Aromatoleum aromaticum EbN1: one gene and its partner. The main gene of each other region encodes a partner of the protein of the gene in region 2 in a complex. Links are inferred from orthologs where the notes say so. Each region holds a gene or a part of one and is shown on either strand. Other genes may lie near its edges. The genes, in order: EBN1_RS14140 and trxA.

What was found.
Region 1: the proteins of trxA (region 2) and EBN1_RS14140 are in contact, whole or in part, in an NMR structure (PDB 2IPA), measured with the Bacillus subtilis proteins. The link is inferred for Aromatoleum aromaticum EbN1 from one-to-one orthologs.

The regions. Positions count from the first base shown.
Region 1 is NC_006513.1:2,968,200-2,978,458, reverse strand. The notes cover bases 5,017-7,930. They hold EBN1_RS14140 (arsenate reductase ArsC), read right to left. Parts: upstream 6,757-7,930; coding sequence 6,277-6,756; downstream 5,017-6,276. Other genes in these bases: EBN1_RS14130 (TRAP transporter substrate-binding protein), read right to left, coding at 7,310-7,930; EBN1_RS14135 (ArsR/SmtB family transcription factor), read right to left, coding at 6,753-7,127; arsD (arsenite efflux transporter metallochaperone ArsD), read right to left, coding at 5,893-6,249; arsA (arsenical pump-driving ATPase), read right to left, coding at 5,017-5,920. In the rest of the region: EBN1_RS14170 (aldehyde ferredoxin oxidoreductase family protein), read right to left, coding at 50-1,900; EBN1_RS14165 (4Fe-4S dicluster domain-containing protein), read right to left, coding at 1,915-2,391; EBN1_RS14160 (NF038104 family lipoprotein), read right to left, coding at 2,635-2,820; arsB (ACR3 family arsenite efflux transporter), read right to left, coding at 2,966-4,081; more of arsA, read right to left, coding at 4,100-5,016; more of EBN1_RS14130, read right to left, coding at 7,931-8,341; EBN1_RS14125 (MFS transporter), read right to left, coding at 8,908-10,259. UniProt on the Bacillus subtilis protein: Catalyzes the reduction of arsenate [As(V)] to arsenite [As(III)]. In vitro, can dephosphorylate para-nitrophenyl phosphate (pNPP).
Region 2 is NC_006513.1:2,799,643-2,809,889, forward strand. Bases 5,475-8,376 are described here. They hold trxA (thioredoxin TrxA), read right to left. Parts: upstream 7,138-8,376; coding sequence 6,811-7,137; downstream 5,475-6,810. Other genes in these bases: rho (transcription termination factor Rho), read right to left, coding at 5,475-6,678; fdxA (ferredoxin FdxA), read left to right, coding at 7,413-7,736; EBN1_RS13380 (CBS domain-containing protein), read left to right, coding at 7,887-8,345. Also shown: 30S ribosomal protein S12 methylthiotransferase RimO, read left to right, coding at 1-1,028; patatin-like phospholipase RssA, read left to right, coding at 1,044-1,988; EBN1_RS13325 (FAD-binding oxidoreductase), read left to right, coding at 2,005-3,411; EBN1_RS13360 (3-hydroxybutyryl-CoA dehydrogenase), read left to right, coding at 4,459-5,310; more of rho, read right to left, coding at 5,419-5,474; EBN1_RS13385 (long-chain-fatty-acid--CoA ligase), read left to right, coding at 8,522-10,189. UniProt on the Bacillus subtilis protein: Participates in various redox reactions through the reversible oxidation of its active center dithiol to a disulfide and catalyzes dithiol-disulfide exchange reactions.

The DNA of each region.
Region 1 (10,259 bases), 170 kb from region 2 along the record:
GGCGATCCGGGCAGGACGCCTCGCTCCCTCCCGGCGAATCATCCGGCGGTCAGGACAGCCCCAGCCGGGACAGTGTTTCCGGCGTCGGCGTGCCTTCCGGGGTCCAGCCGCGCACGCCGTAGTACTCGGGCAGCATCTCGGCGAGGCGATTCACCATGCCTTTCGCAGGCCCGCTCTTCGCCGGTTCGCTCGTGAGGCGCGGCGGCAGATTGTCGTCCTGCGCGCCCAAGCCGGCAGCGTTGTTGAACTGACGCTCCATGTTCCAGATGCGCTCTCCGACCGTAGCGAGCTTGTCCATCGACCAGTCGCCGTCGCAGGCCGCGGCGATCTGCGGCTGCACGTCGGCGAGCGTCCACGCGAACGATGTGAACACGCAGATGCCGGCCGAATCGAACACTGCCGTCGCGTCCTGGAACGCCTTGACGAGCTCGGCCTTGCCCTCGATGACGTGCGGGTCGGTCTTGACCGGCACGCCGAGCACTTCGGAGGCGACCGTGTAGCCGCGCAGGTGGCACGCGCCGCGGTTCGACGTCGCGTACGCGAGGCCCATGCCCTGGATGCCGCGCGAGTCGTAGGCGGGGAATTCCTGGCCCTTGACGCTCATCGACAGCTCGGGGTGACCGTATTTCTCGCACAGGCGCTTCGAGCCGAGGCCGATCTCCTTGCCGAAACCTTCGCCGGTCGCGGTCATCTCGGCGAGCTTCGCGAGCGCATCGGCCGAGCCGAACGGCGCGTCGAGGCCGATTCTCTCCTTCGTCAGCACGCCCGTCTCGTACAGCTCCATCGCCGCGCCGACCGTCGCGCCGAACGAGATCGGGTCCATGCCCTGCTCGTTGCACAGCAGGTTCGCGTACTGCAGCGCTTCGAGGTCACCGACCCCGTTCGCCGCACCGAGCGCCCACGCCGCCTCGTATTCGAGCCCGCCGGATGCACCCCAGTATTTCGGGTTGTTCTTTACCGTGAAGTGCGTCTTGTCGATTGCCGAGATGCGGCCGCACGCGATCGTGCAGCCGAAGCATGCGGCGTTCGTCACGAGCTGCGGCTTGCCGTCGCTCGGGCGCTTTTCGTGCATCGCCTCGGCCGAGATCTTCGACGCGTCCTCGAACTGCACGTCGCGATGGTTGCGCGTCGGCAGCGCGCCCATCTCGTTGATGACGTTCATCAGCACCTGGGTGCCGAATTTCGGCAGGCCCTCGCTCGTCACCGGGTTGCCGGCGAGCACTTTCTTCGCCTCGCTCGTCGCCCTGACGAACCCGGGAAAGTCGCGGATGCCCGAAACACCTTTCGTGCCACGGATCGCGACCGCCTTGAGGTTCTTCGAACCCATCACCGCCCCGACGCCCGAACGCCCCGCCGCGCGGTGGAGGTCATTGACGATGCACGCGAACATCACCTGGTTCTCGCCCGCGCGACCGATCGACGATACGCGGATCAGCGGGTCCTGGTGCTGCGCGCGGATGCTCTCCTCGGTCTCCCAGCAGCTCCTGCCCCACAGGTACGATGCATCGCGCAGTTCGGCGCGCTCGTTCTCGATGAAGAGGTACACCGGCGTCGGCGAGCGGCCTTCGAAGATCACCATGTCCCAGCCGGCGAACTTCATCTCGGCGCCGAAGAAACCGCCCGAGTTCGAACAGGCGATCGCGCCGGTCAGCGGTCCTTTCGTGACTACCGTGTAGCGCCCGCCGGTCGAGGCCATCGTGCCGGTCAAGGGGCCGGTCGCCATGATCATCTTGTTGTCGGGCGACAACGGATCGACTTTCGGATCGGTTTCGGAGACGAGGTATTTCGTTGCCAGACCGCGCGACCCGAGGTATTCGTCGGCCCACTGCATGTTCAGCGGCTCAGGCGTGCACGTGCCTTCGGCGAGGTTCACCCGCAGGACCTTGCGATTCCATCCCATGATGTCCGCTCCTCTCAAGCCGCCGAGGCCGGCGTGTTGGCTTTCGCCGCCCAGGCCTGCATCCGCGCGAGGCCCGTCCAGTCGGCATCGATGTAGGTGATCGCCGCGGTCGGACAGGCTTTCGCGCACGCCGGATCCCCCTCGCACAGGTCGCATTTCTGCACCTTGCCGGTGTCCTGGTTGTAGTTGATCGTGCCGAACGGACAGGCGATCGTGCAGACCTTGCAGCCGACGCAGGTGTCTTCGAACACCATCTTCGCACCGGTCGTCAGGTCGAGCCGGATCGCATCGACCGGACAGGAGTGCAGGCACCACGCTTCGGTGCACTGCGTACAGGTGTAGGGCACTTTGCGCCCTTCGTGTTCGAAGCTGAAGACCTTGATGCGCGACTTGCTGGGATTGATGACGCCGGTGTGTTCGTAAGAGCATGCCATTTCGCACTGCAGGCAGCCGGTACACTTGGCGGGGTCAATGTGAAGCGATTTCCACATCGAGGATTTCCTCCGGGCTGGGACACGTTTTCGGGACTACGAGCATCGCCAACGGGCTTTCGACTGCCTGGCGCCGAGCGGTCCGGCTGCGGGCGCTTCCGTTCGCCGATCCGGCTTTTGCTTTCCCGAAAGTAGCACCGGGGCGGGGCCTAAGCAATCTGTTTTCCCGACGCCGCGCAAGGGAGTGCACGACGTTCCTGCCCAGACTCCGGGGCCCGCGTCAGGACGCCCGGCGCCGGCCCTTCAATCGTCATCGTCCTCGTCGTCGCCATCGGGCAGCACTGCTTCGACGCCAGCGCCGACGACCTTGGCGCCGACTTTCACCGTCGTCGCGACGACCGACACCGCTGCGTCGGCAACAGCGAAGACAGCGCAGCCGCCGGTCAGCAAAACAGCCGCGGTCAGCGCAGCCAGCAGGATCGCTCTCATGGATTGCCTCGGAAAAACCGCATCATGCATCGAACCCGAGCGGTCGCGGGCGGCGCAACGAAGATTCGTGCAGCGGCGAAACTATGCGGCCCCACCACCCCGGCGACAATCGGCATCCTGGGGAGTGGCGCGAATCCAGCGCGATTCAACGCGATGGGCGACGAGGCACCACGACGGCGAGGCTGGCGGCCCCGGCGCCCGCTTCGTACCAGCCCTTGCTCGCATTGACCATGCGCACCAGCCACAGCATGACCGGCACCTCGATCAGCACGCCGACAACGGTCGCCAGCGCTGCGCCCGAATCGAAGCCGTAGAGGACGATCGCGACCGCGACCGCCAGTTCGAAAAAGTTCGACGCGCCGATCATCGTCGAAGGACCTGCCACCCTGTGCGCGACTCCCAGCCTGCGGTTCAGCCAGTAGCCGAGCGCGGCGATGAATATTGCCTGCAGCAGGATCGGCACCGCCAGCATCGCGATGACGAGCGGCTGCTCGATGATCGCCTGTCCCTGGAACGAGAACAGCAACACCAGCGTCGCCAGCAGTGCAACGATCGAAACCGGGCCGATGCGCTCCATCGCGTGACGGAAAGCCGGCTCACCGCGGGCGAGAAGCCGCCGACGCACGAACTGCGCGATCGCCAGAGGGATGACGATATACATCACGACCGACAGGAACAGCGTCTCCCACGGCACCGGAATCGATGACACGCCCAGCAGCAGCGCGACGATCGGCGCAAAGGCGAACACCATCACCAGGTCGTTGAGCGCGACCTGGCTGATCGTGAAGTTCGCATCGCCCCGGCACAGGTTGCTCCAGACGAAAACCATCGCCGTGCAGGGCGCCGCGCCGAGCAGGATCAGCCCGGCGACGTAGCTGTCCAGCTGTTCGGCCGGCAGCCACGGCGCGAACACATGGCGGATGAAGATCCAGCCGAGCAGCGCCATCGTGAACGGCTTGACCGCCCAGTTGACGAACAGCGTCACGCCGATGCTGCGCCCCTGTGCGCGCACTTCGTGCAGTGAGGCGAAGTCGATCTTCATCAGCATCGGCACGATCATCACCCAGATCAGCACCCCGACCGGGATATTGACGTGCGCCATTTCGAGCCGTCCCACCGCTTGGGCCGCCGCCGGCAGGACCTGCCCCAGCACCGTGCCTGCGACGATGCACAGGAACACCCAGACGCTGAGGTAACGCTCGAATCGTCCGAGCGGAACGCATGCCTCGTTTTGCGCCATCACTTCACCTTGCGCGGACATGACAAGCGCTGCCTCCCTTCAATTCGCATGATTTCCCGCCAGCGCCCGCAGCCGCCCGATTCCGGTCGGCTCGTCGGCTTGCATCGCAACGAGCGCGAGCCGCTTCGCGTGATGCTCGCGCACCGCCTCGATCTGCGCCCATTCCTGCCCGGCGCGCCGGCGCAGCATCGGTGCCGCGGTCGTCGTCGCGGCCAGACTGTTGTTGATGATCCACGCCCACGGCTCGATACCGGCGCGGCGCAGATCGGCCTGCAGGCTCGCGGCCTCGAGCACCGGGGTCGTCTCGGCGAGGGTCACGACCAGCACTTTCGTCTGCGCGGGGTCCTGCAGTTGCATCATCGGCGTCGTGAATTGCGCAACGCCGCTCTTGTCCATGTGGCGCGCCACTTCGCGGTGATACGCCCCGGCCGCGTCGAGCAGCAGCAGCGTGTGGCCGGTCGGCGCCGTGTCCATGATCACGAACTTGCGCCCGGCCTCGCCGATGACGCGCGAAAACGCCTGGAACACCGCGATCTCTTCGGTGCAGGGCGAACGCAACTCTTCTTCGAGCAGCGCCCTGCCTTGGGCGTCGAGGCTCGCGCCGCGGGTATCGAGCACATCGCGACGGTAGCGTTCCGTCTCCGCCTGCGGATCGATGCGGCTGACGGTGAGGTTCGCCAGCGAGCCGTCGAGCGTGTCCGCGAGGTGCGCTGCCGGGTCCGACGTCGTCAGATGCACCGGGAAGCCGCGCTGCGCAAGCTCCACGGCGATCGCCGCCGCCAGCGTCGTCTTGCCGACACCGCCCTTGCCCATCAGCATCACCAGCCCATGACGATCGGTGGCCAGTTCATCGACGAGGCTCGCCAAGTCCGGCAAGGCGGGGCGATCGTCCGGCGCAGCGGCGGGGGCCGAGGCCTGCGCTGCCGCCTCGGTGCTGCCGAGCAAGGCCCGCAGCGCCGGCAGGCCGACCAGGTTGAACGGCATCAGCGGCACGCGGTCGGTCGGCAGATCGCGCAACCCGGCAGGCAGCTCGTCGAGCGCCGCCGCTTCGCGCCGCAGCACCGCCGCCGCCAACGCGTCGTCCGCAGCCGCTTCCGCGGCGGGCAATACCCCGTTGATGACGAGGAACTGCCGTGCGAGACCGATCGCCGCGAGCTCGACATGCGTGCGGGCGACTTCGCGCAGCGTCGAAGCCTGGGCGCGCGCGACGAGCACCAGCCGCGTGCGCGCCGGGTCGGCGAGCGCGCTGACCGCCGCGCCGTACTGCTCGCGCTGCTTGTCGAGCCCGGCCAACGGGCCGAGGCAGGACGCTCCGTCGGTATTGTTCTGCAGGAAACCCGACCATGCGCCTGGCAATTGCAACAGGCGGATCGTGTGGCCGGTCGGTGCGGTGTCGAACACGACGTGGTCGAATCCGGCCGTCAAGGCCGCATCCGTGAGCAGGCCGGTGAACTCGTCGAACGCCGCGATCTCGGTCGTGCACGCGCCGGACAACTGTTCCTCGATACCGCGCACGACGGCCTCGGGCAGCACGTCGCGCACCGGACCGACGATGCGCTCCCGATAAGCCTGCGCAGCGGCCTGCGGGTCGATCTCGAGCGCCGACAGGCCGGGCACCGCCGTCAGCGGCGTTATGCGGTTGCCGATTTCCTGTTCGAATACCTGCGCAACGTTCGACGCGGGGTCGGTGCTGACGAGCAGCACGCTGCGTCCGGTCGCCGCAAGGTGGATCGCGGTCGCACACGCGAGCGAAGTCTTGCCGACGCCGCCCTTGCCGGTGAAAAACAGGTAACGCGGAGGCTGGTCGAGGAAACGCATCGCGATTCCCGCGCTCAGCAGCAGCGGCCGCCGCTGCAGCACTCGCTCGCCGGCAACGGCGTGAGCTTCGCCACTCCCGCCCAGCGCGCCAACTCGCTGCGAGTCGGGTAGCGCCCTGCGAGCGCCATCTCGCCGTCGACGAGCACCAGCGGCAGCGCGTCGGCGCCCGAACGCTCAAGGAAGCCTTTCACCACCGCGTTCCCGGCGAACGCGAGCGGCTGCTGGGCGAGGTTGTAGCGCTCGATCGCGATGCCCTCCTGCTTCGCCCACTCGACGTCGGTGGCGAAGTTCACGAGCTGCTGGTCGACATCGGTGCCGCACACACCGGAACTGCAGCACAGCGCGGGATCGAAGATCTGGATCGTGGTCATGACGAATTCCTTGAAAGTTGAACGGGGTCAGGCAGCGATGTGCCCGATGCGCTCGAGCCCCGCGCGGAAGGCGGGCGGATCGCGTCGGGCAAGGTTTTCGGGAAGCGCGAAAAACGCTTCGATGCGGGCACGCAGCGTGCGGTAGGCATGTTCGAAGGCGGCGTCGATCCGGGCATCGCTGCCGCTCGCCTGGGCGGGATCCTCGACGCCCCAGTGCGCACGCACGACCGGTCCGAGATAGGCGGGACACGTTTCACTGGCTGCGCTGCCACACACGGTAATGACGATGTCGGGCGTAACCGGAAGGCCGTCCCACGACTTGCTCGACAGCCCTTCGGTCGAGATCCCTTCGCGCGCCAGCAGCGCGAGCGCGCGCGGGTGGACATACCCGGCAGGGCGGCTACCCGCGCTGATCGCTTCCAGCCCGTGCGGGGCGAGCGCGTTGAACGTGGCTTCCGCGAGAATCGAGCGGCACGAGTTGCCGGTGCACAGGAACAGCACTTTCATGCCCGGGGCTCCGTACCGGTGCCCCGGCTGCCGGAGCAGTCCGCAAGCTGCGCCTCGACATCACATACCGCCGCACAGCGCTCGGGGACGCCGGCGCAGCAGTTTTCGGTGAGGAAACCGATGACTTCGGCCATCAGCGAAAGATTCGCCCGGTAGCGCAGAAAACGCCCCTCCTGTTCCACGGTGAGCAGGCCTGCCTGGGTGAGCGTGCGCAGGTGGAAAGACAGGCTGCTCGGGGCGACGTCCAGTGCCGACGCGATCTCGCCGGCGACAACACCTGTCGGCTCCGCCTTGACGAGCAGTCGAAACACATCCAGCCGCACTCCGGACGAGAGACTCTCGAACACTGCAAGCGCTGATTTCTGGTCCATGGTTCTACATTTCCACTAGTTTCGAAACATTGTAGAGCAGCGAATGGCGAGCCGTCAATTCGGGAACGGATCAGCATGAAAAGGGCAAGGAGCTGGCTCCCTGCCCGTCCGGATCAACGGCCTTCGTTTCGGCTGCGTCGGCGACTGCTTACTGCCGCGCTTGCGCACGCACGGCAGGCTCCTCAGTTGTCGAGAAGCGCCCTGGCTTCCGCAAGGAGCCTCTGCCCATCGTGGCCTTTCGCCGTGACTTCGCTGACCCACTCCATCGCGACCCCGTCCGACGCCTTCTGCCACTTCTTCACTTCGTCCGCAGGCACCATGTAGAACGTGTTCTTGTGATCCACGCCCGACTGGCGCCCGGTCAGCGTCGCCTCGTCAAAAACCTTGCCCGCCCACGCGGACATGTCGGCCCCGCTGTTGGCGTCGATGACTTTCTTCAGTTCCGTCGGCAGGCTGTCGTATTTCGCCGGATTCATCGCCAGCACGAAGGTCGTCGTCGACAACAGCGGCATCGTCGGGTCGGTCTCGCTGTGATACTTCACGATCTCCTGCGCCTTGATCGCCGGCACCACTTCCCACGGCATCATGGCACCATCGATGACACCTTTGGCCAGGCTCTCCGAGACCTGGGGCATCGGCATCGGCACCGGCGTCCCGCCGAATGCGGTCACCATCCGGGTGGCGAGACGGGTCGGGGCACGCAGTTTCATGCCATTGAAATCCTCCATCGTCCTGATCTGCTTCTTCGTCGTGTGCAGCGCCATTCCGGCAATGACATGGAACATCAGCGGCCGTATGCCACGATATTCGTCCGTCGCGTTTTTCGTCGCATAGGCCCACAACGCCCGGCTCGACTTTTCACCCGAAATACCCATGAACGGCAGTTCGAACACCTCGGACACGAGGAAGCGCCCCGCCTGGTACCCGGGAACCGCCCAGACGATGTCGGCGACGCCATCCTTGGCCTGATCGAACAGTTGCGCTGGCGTTCCCCCCATCTGCATGGCCGGATAGATCTGGCATTTCAGCCGGCCTGCGGATTCCGCGCCGATCTTTGCACACCACGGCTCGATGAGTTTCACCTGGGCATTCGACGACGGCGGCAGAAAGTGGTGCAGGCGCAGCGTGACGACGTTGTCCCCTTGCGCGTGGGCGGCGCCGAACGTCATCAGGACGGATGCGAAAAGCGGTGTGAGCACGTTGCGAGTCTTCATCGTTTTTCCTTTCTACAGGTGGGATAACCGGCTTCGGCCGTGGCCGACCGTCCGAACCGGGTGCAGCGGAACGACCAGGGAAACAGCAGCAAAAGAACTGCGGATCGGCCGCTCCCCGCCCCACATCCGCGAAAGGTTCGCACCGACGATGGCCTGTCGGCCAATGGGTGCGAATGATGGTTCACTCATTGAAAGTTGTCAAACGCGATTGACGGCAACCCTTCAGGTACTACCATTCAGAACGTCATGCGAGCCGGGGCCGGGTATCTGCCGTGGTGATGGCCTGTCCGCACGAGGCGCGCGCTATCGTTCACGAGGCGAAGTTTGCATGTCGGGCGCGCGGAGCTTCGGCGACGTCGACGGCCCCAACAGCAACGTGAGCGGGCTGCTCGCCGAGAGGCAATCGTCGGATACACGAGGCACTCGGCACCAGGCCGGGCGTGTATTACATCCGGGACAAAGGGTGAAGGCGGCGAGGAAACGCCCTGCCTGTGACCGGCAGCTTCCGCAACAGCAGGAAGACCCGGCCCCGCCGGAAGGCGAAGTCCGGGCCCGGCCTTATACGATCAGGCGTAGCCTTTTGCCGTCGCCGCGGCAGGCGCGGCAGGCGCGGCGACAGGCGGCTGTGCGTTCACGCTCGGGATATGGCGTTTGACGAGCGCCAGCGCGACCAGCGTCAAGACCATCGTGAAGCCGAGCATCGACAGGTAGGACGACGCGCCGCCGGAGGTGATGACCGCGGCCCCCGCGAACGAGCTCAGGATCGCACCAAGCCGGCCGAAGGACAGCGCCGACGCAGTGCCGGTGGCGCGCACGATCGTCGGGTAAACATACGCGCACAGCGCATACATCGTTGCCTGCACGGCGATGACGAACATGCCGTGCACCCCGAGGCCGATCATCAGCCAGGTTCCGTTCTCGGCGATATCGACGTACTTGAGCAGGAACGCGCTCGCGGCGGCGCCGATGGAGCACAGGATCAGCGGCCAGCGCGAGCCGAAGCGCGTGATCGCGACCGCGCAGCCCAGCGAGCCGACGACGCCGCCAAGGTTGTAGGCAGTCAGACCGGAACTGGCCAACGCCGCGGGAAGCCCTTCGGACGCAAGCATCGCGGGCAGCCAGCTGAACGCGGTATAGGTCGCCAGCATGACCATGAAGAATCCGCACCAGATCGCGAGCGTGTCGCGTGCCAGTCCCCCGGCGAACAGCGAAGCGAATCCGGCGCGCTGTTCAGCCGCCCGCTCTGCCGCATCGACGAAAGTCGTGTCGGGGCTGGTCGGACGGGCCATGCGGGCGAGCAGTTTCTTCAGCGCGGGCCAGTGATTCGGCTTGCGGGCGAGATAACGGGGCGACTCGGGAAGCGTTGCGAGCAGCACGAAACTATACGCGATCGGCAATGCGCCGCCGATCCAGAACAGCCCGCGCCAGCCGAACACCGGAAGGATTGCGCTCGCGAACAGGCCCGCGAGCATGCCGCCGAGCGGGTAGCACACGATCGTCGAGGTGACTGCGAGAGTCCGATGACGCGCGGGCGTGAACTCGGCCGTCATCGTCGAGGCGCTCGGCAATGCACCGCCGATCCCCAGGCCCGCGATGAATCGCAGCAACGAGATCGTGACCACGTCGGGCGCGAAACCGATCGCACAGGTCGCGATGCCGAACAGGAACACGCTCGCGGCGACGACCAGCCGCCGGCCGATCCGGTCGGCGACGATTCCGGCGCAGGCGCTGCCGACCGCCATGCCGACGAGCCCCGCCGCCACCGCCGGCGCAAACGCCGCGCGGGTGATGCCCCACTCCTTGATCAGCGCCGGGATTGCAAACCCGATCAGCTGTCCGTCGAATCCGTCCATGACGATCGCGAACGCAGCGAGCATGACCGCGAGCATCTGCATCGACGTGAAGGGGCCGTGATCGA
Region 2 (10,247 bases):
TGACGGGTCCGCATGCCACCGACGCCGTGGTGAAGGCCGTACACCAGCATCTGCCGAAACCGCACGATCCTTTTACGGACCTCATTCCACCTCAGGGAATCCGGCTGACCCCGGCTCATTACGCCTACCTCAAGATATCCGAGGGCTGCAACCACCGCTGCAGCTTCTGCATCATTCCGTCGATGCGGGGCGACCTCGTCAGCCGTCCGGTCCATGACGTCATGCGCGAGGCCGAATCGCTCGTCGATTCCGGCGTGAAGGAACTCCTCGTGATCTCGCAGGACACCAGCGCTTATGGTGTCGACATGAAATATCGCACCGGCTTCTGGAACGGCCGCCCGCTCAAGACCAGGCTGATCGACCTGGCGAAGGCGCTCGGCGAACTCGGGGTATGGGTGCGGATGCACTACGTCTATCCCTATCCGAGCGTAGACGAACTGATTCCGCTGATGGCCGAAGGCAAGATCCTGCCGTATCTGGATGTGCCGTTCCAGCACGCCAGTCCGCGCATCCTCAAGGCGATGAAGCGTCCCGGGAATGTCGAAAACGTCCTCGAACGGATCCGCAAGTGGCGCAGCATTTGTCCCGACCTGACGATCCGCTCGACGTTCATTACCGGCTTCCCCGGTGAAACGGATGAAGATTTCGAGCAGCTGCTCCGTTTCCTCGAAGAGGCGCAGCTCGACCGCGTCGGTGCATTCGCGTATTCGCCTGTCGAAGGCGCCGCCGCCAATCTGCTGGCCGACCCCGTGCCGGATGAGGTTCGCGAGGAGCGGCGGATGCGTCTGATGGATTTCCAGGAAGACATCTCGACGCAGCGCCTCGAACGCTGGATCGGGCGCGACATCACCGTGCTCGTCGAGGAGGTCGACGATGAAGGCGCGGTTGCCCGCTCGGGGAGCGATGCCCCCGAAGTGGACGGGCTGGTCATCATCCCGGATGGCGACGGTCTCGTGCCCGGCGAATTCGCCAAGGTGCGCGTCACCGACTGCGACGTGCACGATCTTTACGCCAGGCCACTCCCGTGATGTCCTGCTAGCGCCATGTACGAAACGGCGCTCCCGTGCGTGCCCGGCAGCAGTCCGGTCATCGGTCTGGCTCTGGGCAGCGGTGCGGCGCGAGGCTGGGCCCACCTGGGCGTCCTGCAGGCGCTGGCTCGCGAAGGAATCGAGCCGCAGGTGATCTGCGGATGTTCGATCGGAGCGTTCGTCGGCGCCGCGATGGCAGCGGGAGATCTCACGAAGCTCGCCGAATGGGCACAGTCGCTGAAATGGCAGGATGTCGTTTCGCTGCTCGACGTCAGCCTCAGGGGCGGGCTGATCCGCGGACAGAAACTCATCCAGTTTTTCGAACGCAATTTCGTCGATCGGGATTTTTCCGAACTCCAGCGCTCCTTTGCGTGCGTCGCCACCGAACTGGAAACCGGGCGGGAGATCTGGCTGCGGGAAGGAAGCGTTTCGGCCGCTGTGCGCGCCTCGATCGCGCTTCCCGGGCTGTTCACACCGGTCATCCATAATGGCCGCCTTCTCGTGGACGGTGGTCTCGTCAACCCGGTGCCGGTTTCCCTGTGCCGCGCGATGGGAGCCGATGTCGTGATCGCGGTCGATCTGGGGTCGGACATGATCGGAAAATCCTGGCGTCCGGTGCCGGCCGAAGCCGAAACCGGTATCGGCTGGACGGAGCGCCTGTTCGGACGCCTGGGCTTTTTCGCCAGCGGCGGGAACGGTGAGCCGGGAAACGGTCAGAATCCGTTGCGTGAGGCAAACCTGCCTTCGCTTCTGACCGTTCTCACGAGCAGCATCAACATCATGCAGGTTCGTATCGCGCGCAGCCGGCTTGCCGGCGAGCCGGCCGATGTGCAGATTTCTCCGCGCCTGGGCCACTTGGGGCCGATGGATTTTCATCGGGCCGCGGAGGCCATTGCCGAAGGAGAGGCGGCCGTCGAACGGATGCTGCCCACGTTGCGATACTGCCTGGGGCATGGTTGAACCGGAGTTGCCCGATATGAACGAGTTGCTAAGCGCGCTTGCGGCCGCCGTCGGGGCGCCGCATGTGCTCACCGACCCCGAGTCGATGGCGCCCCACCTGACCGACTGGCGCGGACGCTATACGGGAACCGCGCTGGCGGTCGTCAAGCCCGCCGGAACGGCCGAAGTTGCGGCAGTCGTGCGGGCCTGTGCAGCGGCGGACGTGGCGATGGTCCCGCAGGGAGGAAATACCGGCCTGTGCGGCGGCGCGACCCCATTGCCGGACGGACAGACGGTGGTGATCAATCTGTCACGCATGAGTCGCATTCGCGCGGTCGATCCCGCCAACAATGCTTTGATCGCCGAGGCCGGCTGCACCCTTGCGGCCGTCCAGCAGGAGGCGGCATCGGTCGATCGGCTTTTCCCGCTGTCGCTCGCTTCGGAGGGGAGTTGCGAGATCGGCGGGAATTTATCCACGAACGCAGGCGGAGTTCATGTTCTGCGTTACGGCAACATGCGAGAACTGGTGCTCGGCGTCGAGGTCGTCCTGCCTGACGGCCGCGTATGGGACGGGTTGAGGGCATTGCGCAAGGACAACACCGGCTATGATCTGAAGCAGCTTTTCATCGGCGCGGAAGGCACGCTCGGTATCGTCACCGCGGCGGCACTGAAGCTCTTTCCCCGCATGCGCAGCCGCGCCACGGCCTGGGTTGCGATAGCCGACCCCGCGGCAGCTGTGACGCTTCTCGCCCGGCTGAGGAATGCAGGAGGCGATCGGGTGACGGCGTTCGAAATCGTCGGGCGCCCGGCGCTCGATCTGGTATTGAAGCATCTCCCCGGTGCCCGATCGCCGCTCGCCGACCCGGGCGCATGGGCGGTGCTCGTGGAGTTGATGGACGCTTCCGCCGATGCGCCGCTAGGGGAAATGCTCGAGCAGGCGCTGGCCGAAGCAATGGACGAGGGGCTCGTGCTCGATGCTGCGGTCGCTTCGAGCCTGGCGCAGGCCGAAACCCTCTGGGCGTTGCGCGAAAACGTCTCCGAGGCGCAGCGGCTGGAAGGCGTCAGCATCAAGCACGATATTTCGGTTCCGCTAAGCAGGATTCCGGAATTCCTCGAGCGGGCAGACGCTGCCCTTCTGACCGTATGGCCCGATGCGCGCATCGTTGCGTTCGGCCATATCGGCGACGGGAACCTCCACTACAACCTGTCGAAACCGAACGCGCAGGAAAACACCCATTTCATCGCGAGAACAGAGGAAGTCAATCGCCTCGTTCACGATGTCGTCGACCAGCTCGGGGGCTCGATATCCGCGGAGCACGGCCTCGGCCAGCTCAAGCGCGTCGAGGTCCGGCGCTACAAATCGGAAGTCGAACTGGAGTTGATGCGGGCGATAAAGGAATGCATCGATCCGCGCGGTTTGATGAATCCCGGCAAGGTTCTGTGAGATGCAAAGATAATCGCAATTCGGGGTTTACAGTGTTATTGGGTAGCCCTATAATGCGCGCTCTTTCGGGCCAGGGGGTATAGCTCAGCTGGGAGAGCGCTTGCATGGCATGCAAGAGGTCAGCGGTTCGATCCCGCTTACCTCCACCAACCGAAGAAAGCGACGATGTCCCCATCGTCTAGAGGCCTAGGACATCGCCCTTTCACGGCGGTAACCGGGGTTCGAATCCCCGTGGGGACGCCAGAACAAGGCGGGTCGCCGTGAGGCGGCGCGCAAACCGGCAGAAAACTGCCGGTAGCAGGTCAGCGCGGAGTGGTAGTTCAGTTGGTTAGAATACCGGCCTGTCACGCCGGGGGTCGCGGGTTCGAGTCCCGTCCACTCCGCCAGTTTTATGGCAGCAGTTTGGTGTGTTTTCGCTGGTGCATATCGAGTCGGATCGGCGAACAAGCTGTGCTTGCAGTGCGATCATTCAAGCGCTATAGTTCTCTGCTCTTTCGTGGGGGTATAGCTCAGCTGGGAGAGCGCTTGCATGGCATGCAAGAGGTCAGCGGTTCGATCCCGCTTACCTCCACCAACCGAAGAAAGCGACGATGTCCCCATCGTCTAGAGGCCTAGGACATCGCCCTTTCACGGCGGTAACCGGGGTTCGAATCCCCGTGGGGACGCCAGAACAAGGCGGGTCGCCGTGAGGCGGCGCGCAAACCGGCAGAAAACTGCCGGTAGCAGGTCAGCGCGGAGTGGTAGTTCAGTTGGTTAGAATACCGGCCTGTCACGCCGGGGGTCGCGGGTTCGAGTCCCGTCCACTCCGCCAACAGAAAAGGGAGCCTTCGGGCTCCCTTTTTTTCGCCCGTCAAGCGAGTGTCATCGGAACGCGATCATCAGGATCGGGTACGGGCCGCCGTGACCGGCGGATAGCTCCGATGGCGGGCGCTCGCGGCGCTGGCATCATCAAGGTAAATTGCACTAGAGTTTTCCCCATGCGCTTCGGTACGGGATTCTCGATGGCAATGCCGATGTGTTCGTTAAACGACAGGAGCGGGACATACAATGAATATGAAAAAAATCGGGATCGTCGGTGCCGGAACGATGGGAAACGGCATAACCCAGGCATTCGCGGTGGCAGGGTTCGACGTCGTGATGAGCGACGTTGCGGACGCCGCGTTGCAGCGCGGTCTGGCGACCCTCAGCGGCAGTCTCGATCGGCTCGTCAAGAAAGACAAGATGACGGAAGCGCAGAAGGCTGAGGCGCTTGCGCGGGTGAGCGGATCGACGGAGCTCGGCGCGATGAGCGACTGCGACCTCATCATCGAGGCGGCAACGGAAAACCTCGCACTGAAGCTGAAAATCTTCGAGCAACTGGACGCCCTTGCAAAACCCGAAGCGATCATCGCGAGCAATACGTCATCGATCTCGATCACGAAGCTCGCCGCTTCCACGCGACGCGCCGACCGAGTTATCGGCATGCATTTCTTCAATCCCGTTCCGGTGATGGCGCTGGTGGAGCTCATTCGCGGCTTGCAGACGTCCGACGCCACTTACACGATGGTCGAGACGCTTGCCGGGGCAGTCGGCAAGACGTCGGTGCAAGTGCGCAACAGTCCGGGTTTCGTGGTCAACCGGCTGCTGTGCCCGATGATCAACGAGGCGATTTTTGCCCTCGGGGAAGGCCTTGCGAGCGCGGCCGAGATCGACGAGGCGATGAAGCTGGGCTGCAACCATCCCATCGGCCCGCTCGCGCTGGGCGACATGATCGGTCTCGACGTGGAACTCGCGGTGATGCAGGTGCTCTTCGAAGGTTTCAAGGATCCGAAGTATCGCCCCGCGCCGCTTCTCGTGGAGATGGTCGAGGCGGGCTATCTCGGCCGCAAGTCAGGCAAAGGTTTCTTCGAGTATAAATAAGCTGCTTCGGGGAGACGGCCGGCTGTAGAGTCCCGTTGTAGTGCCTCCTCCGGAACGCTGCAATAAAAACGCCACCCTCGGGTGGCGTCATGACTTGAACGTCCTGCTTCAGCCGCGGCGCATCGCGTCGAAGAACTCGCCGTTGCTCTTGGTGGCCTTGATCTTGTCGAGCAGGAATTCCATCGCGTCGATGTCGTCCATGCCATACAGTAATTTGCGCAGGATCCACACTTTCTGCAGTACGTCGGGCTTGAGGAGGAGTTCCTCCCGGCGCGTGCCGGACCGATTGACGTTGATCGCCGGATAAACCCGCTTCTCGGCCATGCGGCGATCGAGGTGCAACTCCATGTTGCCCGTGCCCTTGAATTCTTCGTAGATCACGTCGTCCATGCGGCTGCCGGTGTCGATCAGCGCGGTCGCGATGATCGTCAGCGACCCGCCTTCCTCGATGTTCCGGGCGGCGCCGAAGAAGCGCTTGGGCTTCTGCAGCGCGTTCGCGTCCACGCCGCCGGTGAGCACCTTGCCCGATGCGGGCACCACGGTGTTGTAGGCGCGCGCGAGGCGCGTCAGCGAGTCGAGCAGAATGACGACGTCCTTCTTGTGCTCGGTCAGGCGCTTGGCCTTCTCGATCACCATCTCGGCGACCTGGACGTGGCGAGAAGCGGGTTCGTCGAAGGTGGAAGCGACCACTTCACCTTTGACGGATCGCTGCATCTCGGTCACTTCCTCCGGGCGCTCGTCGATGAGCAGTACGATGACGACGACGTCGGGATGATTGGCGACGATGGAGTGGGCGATGTGCTGCAACATCACCGTCTTGCCGCTCTTCGGCGGGGAGACGATCAGGCCGCGCTGGCCTTTGCCGATCGGCGCGATCATGTCGATCACCCGGCTCGTGATGTTTTCTTCTCCGCGGATGTCCCGTTCGAGCTTGAGGCATTCGTTGGGGTGCAGCGGCGTGAGGTTCTCGAAGAGGATCTTGTGCTTGCAGGCCTCGGGAGGCTCGCTGTTGATCTTGTCCAGCTTGACCAGCGCGAAATATCGCTCTCCGTCTTTGGGCGTGCGAATCTCGCCTTCGATCGTGTCGCCGGTGTGAAGGTTGAAGCGCCGGATCTGCGACGGGGAAACGTAGATGTCGTCAGTGCCGGCAAGATAGGAAATGTCCGGGGAACGCAGGAATCCGAATCCGTCGGGCAGGACTTCGAGTGCTCCGTCGCCATAGATCGGTTCGCCCTTCTTCGCCCGGTTCTTGAGCAGGGCGAACACGAGTTCCTGTTTGCGCAACCTGTTGGCGCCATCGATTTCATTCGCGATGGCCATTTCCAGCAGTTCGCTTACGTGGAGGGACTTAAGCTCCGATAATTGCATGGCGAGAGGGCGCAACAAGGCGCTATTGGATGAAGCAGGTGAAGGGATCTGGGAGAGAGGCAATCGCGGCGCCGGGAATTTCGGCACGGGGCGCGGGAGGCGCCGCGGAAACGGATTGGACTGTAGCGCTGCTCAGAGGTTGCTGTCAATGAAGGCAGTGAGCTGGGACTTCGACAGCGCGCCGACCTTCGTGGCTTCGACGTTGCCGCCCTTGAACAGCATCAGCGTCGGAATGCCCCGCACGCCGAATTTGGCGGGCGTCTCCTGGTTTTCGTCGATGTTGAGCTTCGCGACTTTCAGCTTGCCGGCGTATTCCTTGGCGACGTCGTCGAGAATCGGCGCAATCATCTTGCACGGGCCGCACCATTCGGCCCAGTAGTCGACCAGCACGGGGGTCTGCGACTGAAGCACCTCGGCTTCAAAATTGCCGTCGGTGACGTAATGGATATGCTCGCTCATGTTTCCTCGCATCAGGGGTAACGGTAGTGCTTCGGATAGGGGGGCGGGCCCTGACGGACCCGGTCGACAAGGCGGAATCGAACCGCCTCGTGCTGGGAGTTTCCGAAAAGTTATGCGAAGCCGGCCCGCGCGTCAAGAAGTTCTCCGGGCCAAGGGGCTACACCGGGCGAGGCGAGGGAGGCGGCAATGGCACCAGGCGGGCTCTCTCGGCTATATTGTGAGCACTGGGAGTGCTGCCCATTTTGACCGCGTACCGAACTGATGGAGTTCAAATAATGACTTATGTTGTAACTGAAGCCTGCATCCGCTGCAAGTACACCGACTGTGTTGACGTCTGTCCGGTGGACTGCTTCAGGGAAGGGGCAAATTTCCTTGCGATCGACCCGACGGAATGCATCGACTGCACCCTGTGTGTCGCGGAGTGTCCGGTGGAAGCCATTTTTGCCGAGGACGACGTCCCCGAGGGGCAGCGTCATTTCATCGCCCTCAATGCCGAACTCGCGCAGCAGTGGAAGCCGATTGTCGAACGCAAGGATCCCTTGCCGGATGCCGACGAGTGGGCGAAGCGAACAGGCAAGCTCGACGAACTGACCAAATAAAGAACTCGAATAACGCAGTGGAGAGCCGCATTCGAGGTCTGCGCACGCCGCGACGACGAGTGCGGCGATTTATGCAGACGCTGTTCGTGCTCACGACATTCCACTAACATCGCCCAAGGTGAATTACATGAAAATGGTGGGGGAATACAAATGCTGGTGAGCGAGATTCTTGCGATCAAGGGCAAGGTGCTCTATACGATTGCTCCCAGCAGGAGCATGGCTGAAGCGGTAGCCATCATGACGGAGCAGGACGTCGGCTCGCTCGTGGTTTTTTCGCAGGGCCAGATGACCGGCATGCTGACTTTTCGCGAGGTGCTGCAGGCCGTACACAAGGGCGGCGCGGGGTGGGCCGAGATGCCCGTCGAAGCGGCAATGCTTCCCGGGCCGATGATCGCGTCCCCCGACATGGAAATGGATGCGCTGCGTCGCCTGATGGTCGATCACCACCAGCGTTATCTGCCAGTGATGGACGGTAATACGCTGATGGGCGTGGTGTCCTTCCATGACGTGGCGAAGGCGGTGCTTGAAGAGCAGAGCTTCGAGAACCGGATGCTGAAAAACTACATTCGCAACTGGCCGCGCGAGCCGGGCGAAGAGGACGAAAAATAACGCAGCAGCTTCTCGTTGCGGCGGATGCGCGAGTCCGGTGACAGGGCGTGACGATCATTGCCGCGGCTCCGATGACAGACCGGATCCCGCCGCCGCGTCTCTGACGCCGGGCGGGTTCCGGATGGCTTGATCAGATCACGCTTGCCGGCAGCGGTTTCTGGCTGAAGGAGTCGATGATGGAAAAGATCTGGCTGCAGAGCTATCCCCCGGGCGTTCCCGCAGAAATCGATCCCGACGAGTTCAGCTCCATCGGCGATCTGTTCAGCCGCAGCGTGCGGCAGTTTGGTGACCGGCCGGCCTACATCAACATGGGCAAGGGCATCAGCTATACCGAACTCGACCGCTTGTCCGTCCGGTTCGCAGGCTTCCTGCAAGGCGCGCTGAAGCTTCCGAGGGGCGCGCGCGTTGCGCTGATGATGCCCAACATGCTGCAGTACCCGATCGCCATGTTCGGAGTGCTCCGGTCCGGCTACGTCGTTGTCAACGTCAATCCGCTGTATACCGCTCGTGAGCTGGAGCATCAGCTCCGCGACTCCGGCGCCGAGACGATCGTCATCGTCGAGAATTTCGCTAGCACGCTCGAACAGGTGCTGCCGAAGCTCACGATGCCTCATATCGTCGTCACGAGCCTCGGCGAAATGCTCGGCTTTCCGAAAAGCCTGATCGTCAATCTGGTCGTCCGACAGGTCAAGAAGCTGGTGCCGTCATGGAATCTCCCAGGTCATGTGAGTTTTTCGGCGGCATTGTCCAAGGGCGCCGCATTCCCGCTCGAGCCGGTGAGCGTCGGACACGACGACATCGCCTTTCTCCAATACACGGGTGGCACCACCGGCGTGGCGAAAGGGGCAGTGCTGACCCATCGCAACATCATCGCGAACCTGCAGCAGGCACACGCCTGGATCCGGCCCTTCGTGCATGAAGGCGAGGAAATCATCATCACGGCGCTTCCGCTCTATCATATTTTTTCCCTGACCGCGAACTGCCTGACATTCTTCAAGCTCGGCGCGACGAACGTGCTGATCACCAATCCTCGCGACATTCCCGGCTTCATCAAGGAACTCGCCAAGTACAAATTCACCGCCATCACCGGGGTCAATACGCTGTTCAATGCGTTGCTGAACAACCCGGATTTTGCCAAGCTCGATTTCTCCCGGCTCCACATCGCGCTCGGCGGGGGAATGGCGGTGCAGCAGCAGGTGGCGGACCGCTGGCGACGGATCACCGGACAGCCGCTCATCGAGGCCTACGGACTGACCGAAACCTCGCCCGCGGTGACGATAAACCCGCTCGATCTGCCCGCCTTCAATCATTCGATCGGCCTGCCCGTTTCATCGACGGAAGTGAGCATTCGCGGCGACGACGGCAGCGAAATGCCGCTCGGGCAGCCCGGCGAACTGTGCGTGCGGGGGCCGCAGGTGATGCGCGAGTACTGGAATCGGCCGGAGGATACGGCCCACGTCTTTACGCCCGATGGTTTCCTGCGCACCGGTGACATCGCGACGATCGACGAAAAAGGCTTTGTGCGTATCGTCGATCGCAAGAAGGACATGATTCTGGTATCGGGTTTCAACGTCTTTCCGAACGAGATCGAGGACGTCGTCGCAAGCCACCCAAGCGTGCTGGAAGTCGCCGCAGTGGGCGTGCCGGACGAGCGCACCGGGGAAGCCGTCAAAGTGTTCATCGTGCGCAAAGATCCCTCGCTCACCCGCGAAATGATCATTGCGCACTGTCGCAAAAGCCTGACTGCATACAAGATCCCTCACCTCGTGGAGTTTCGCGACGAATTACCGAAGACGAATGTCGGCAAGATCCTGCGGCGCCTGTTGCGGGACGGGAAGGCCTGAACGAACGCGTTGCCGCGTCGCGCTTGTTTTTCTGTTCGATCCGTGGTTAGAATCCGCA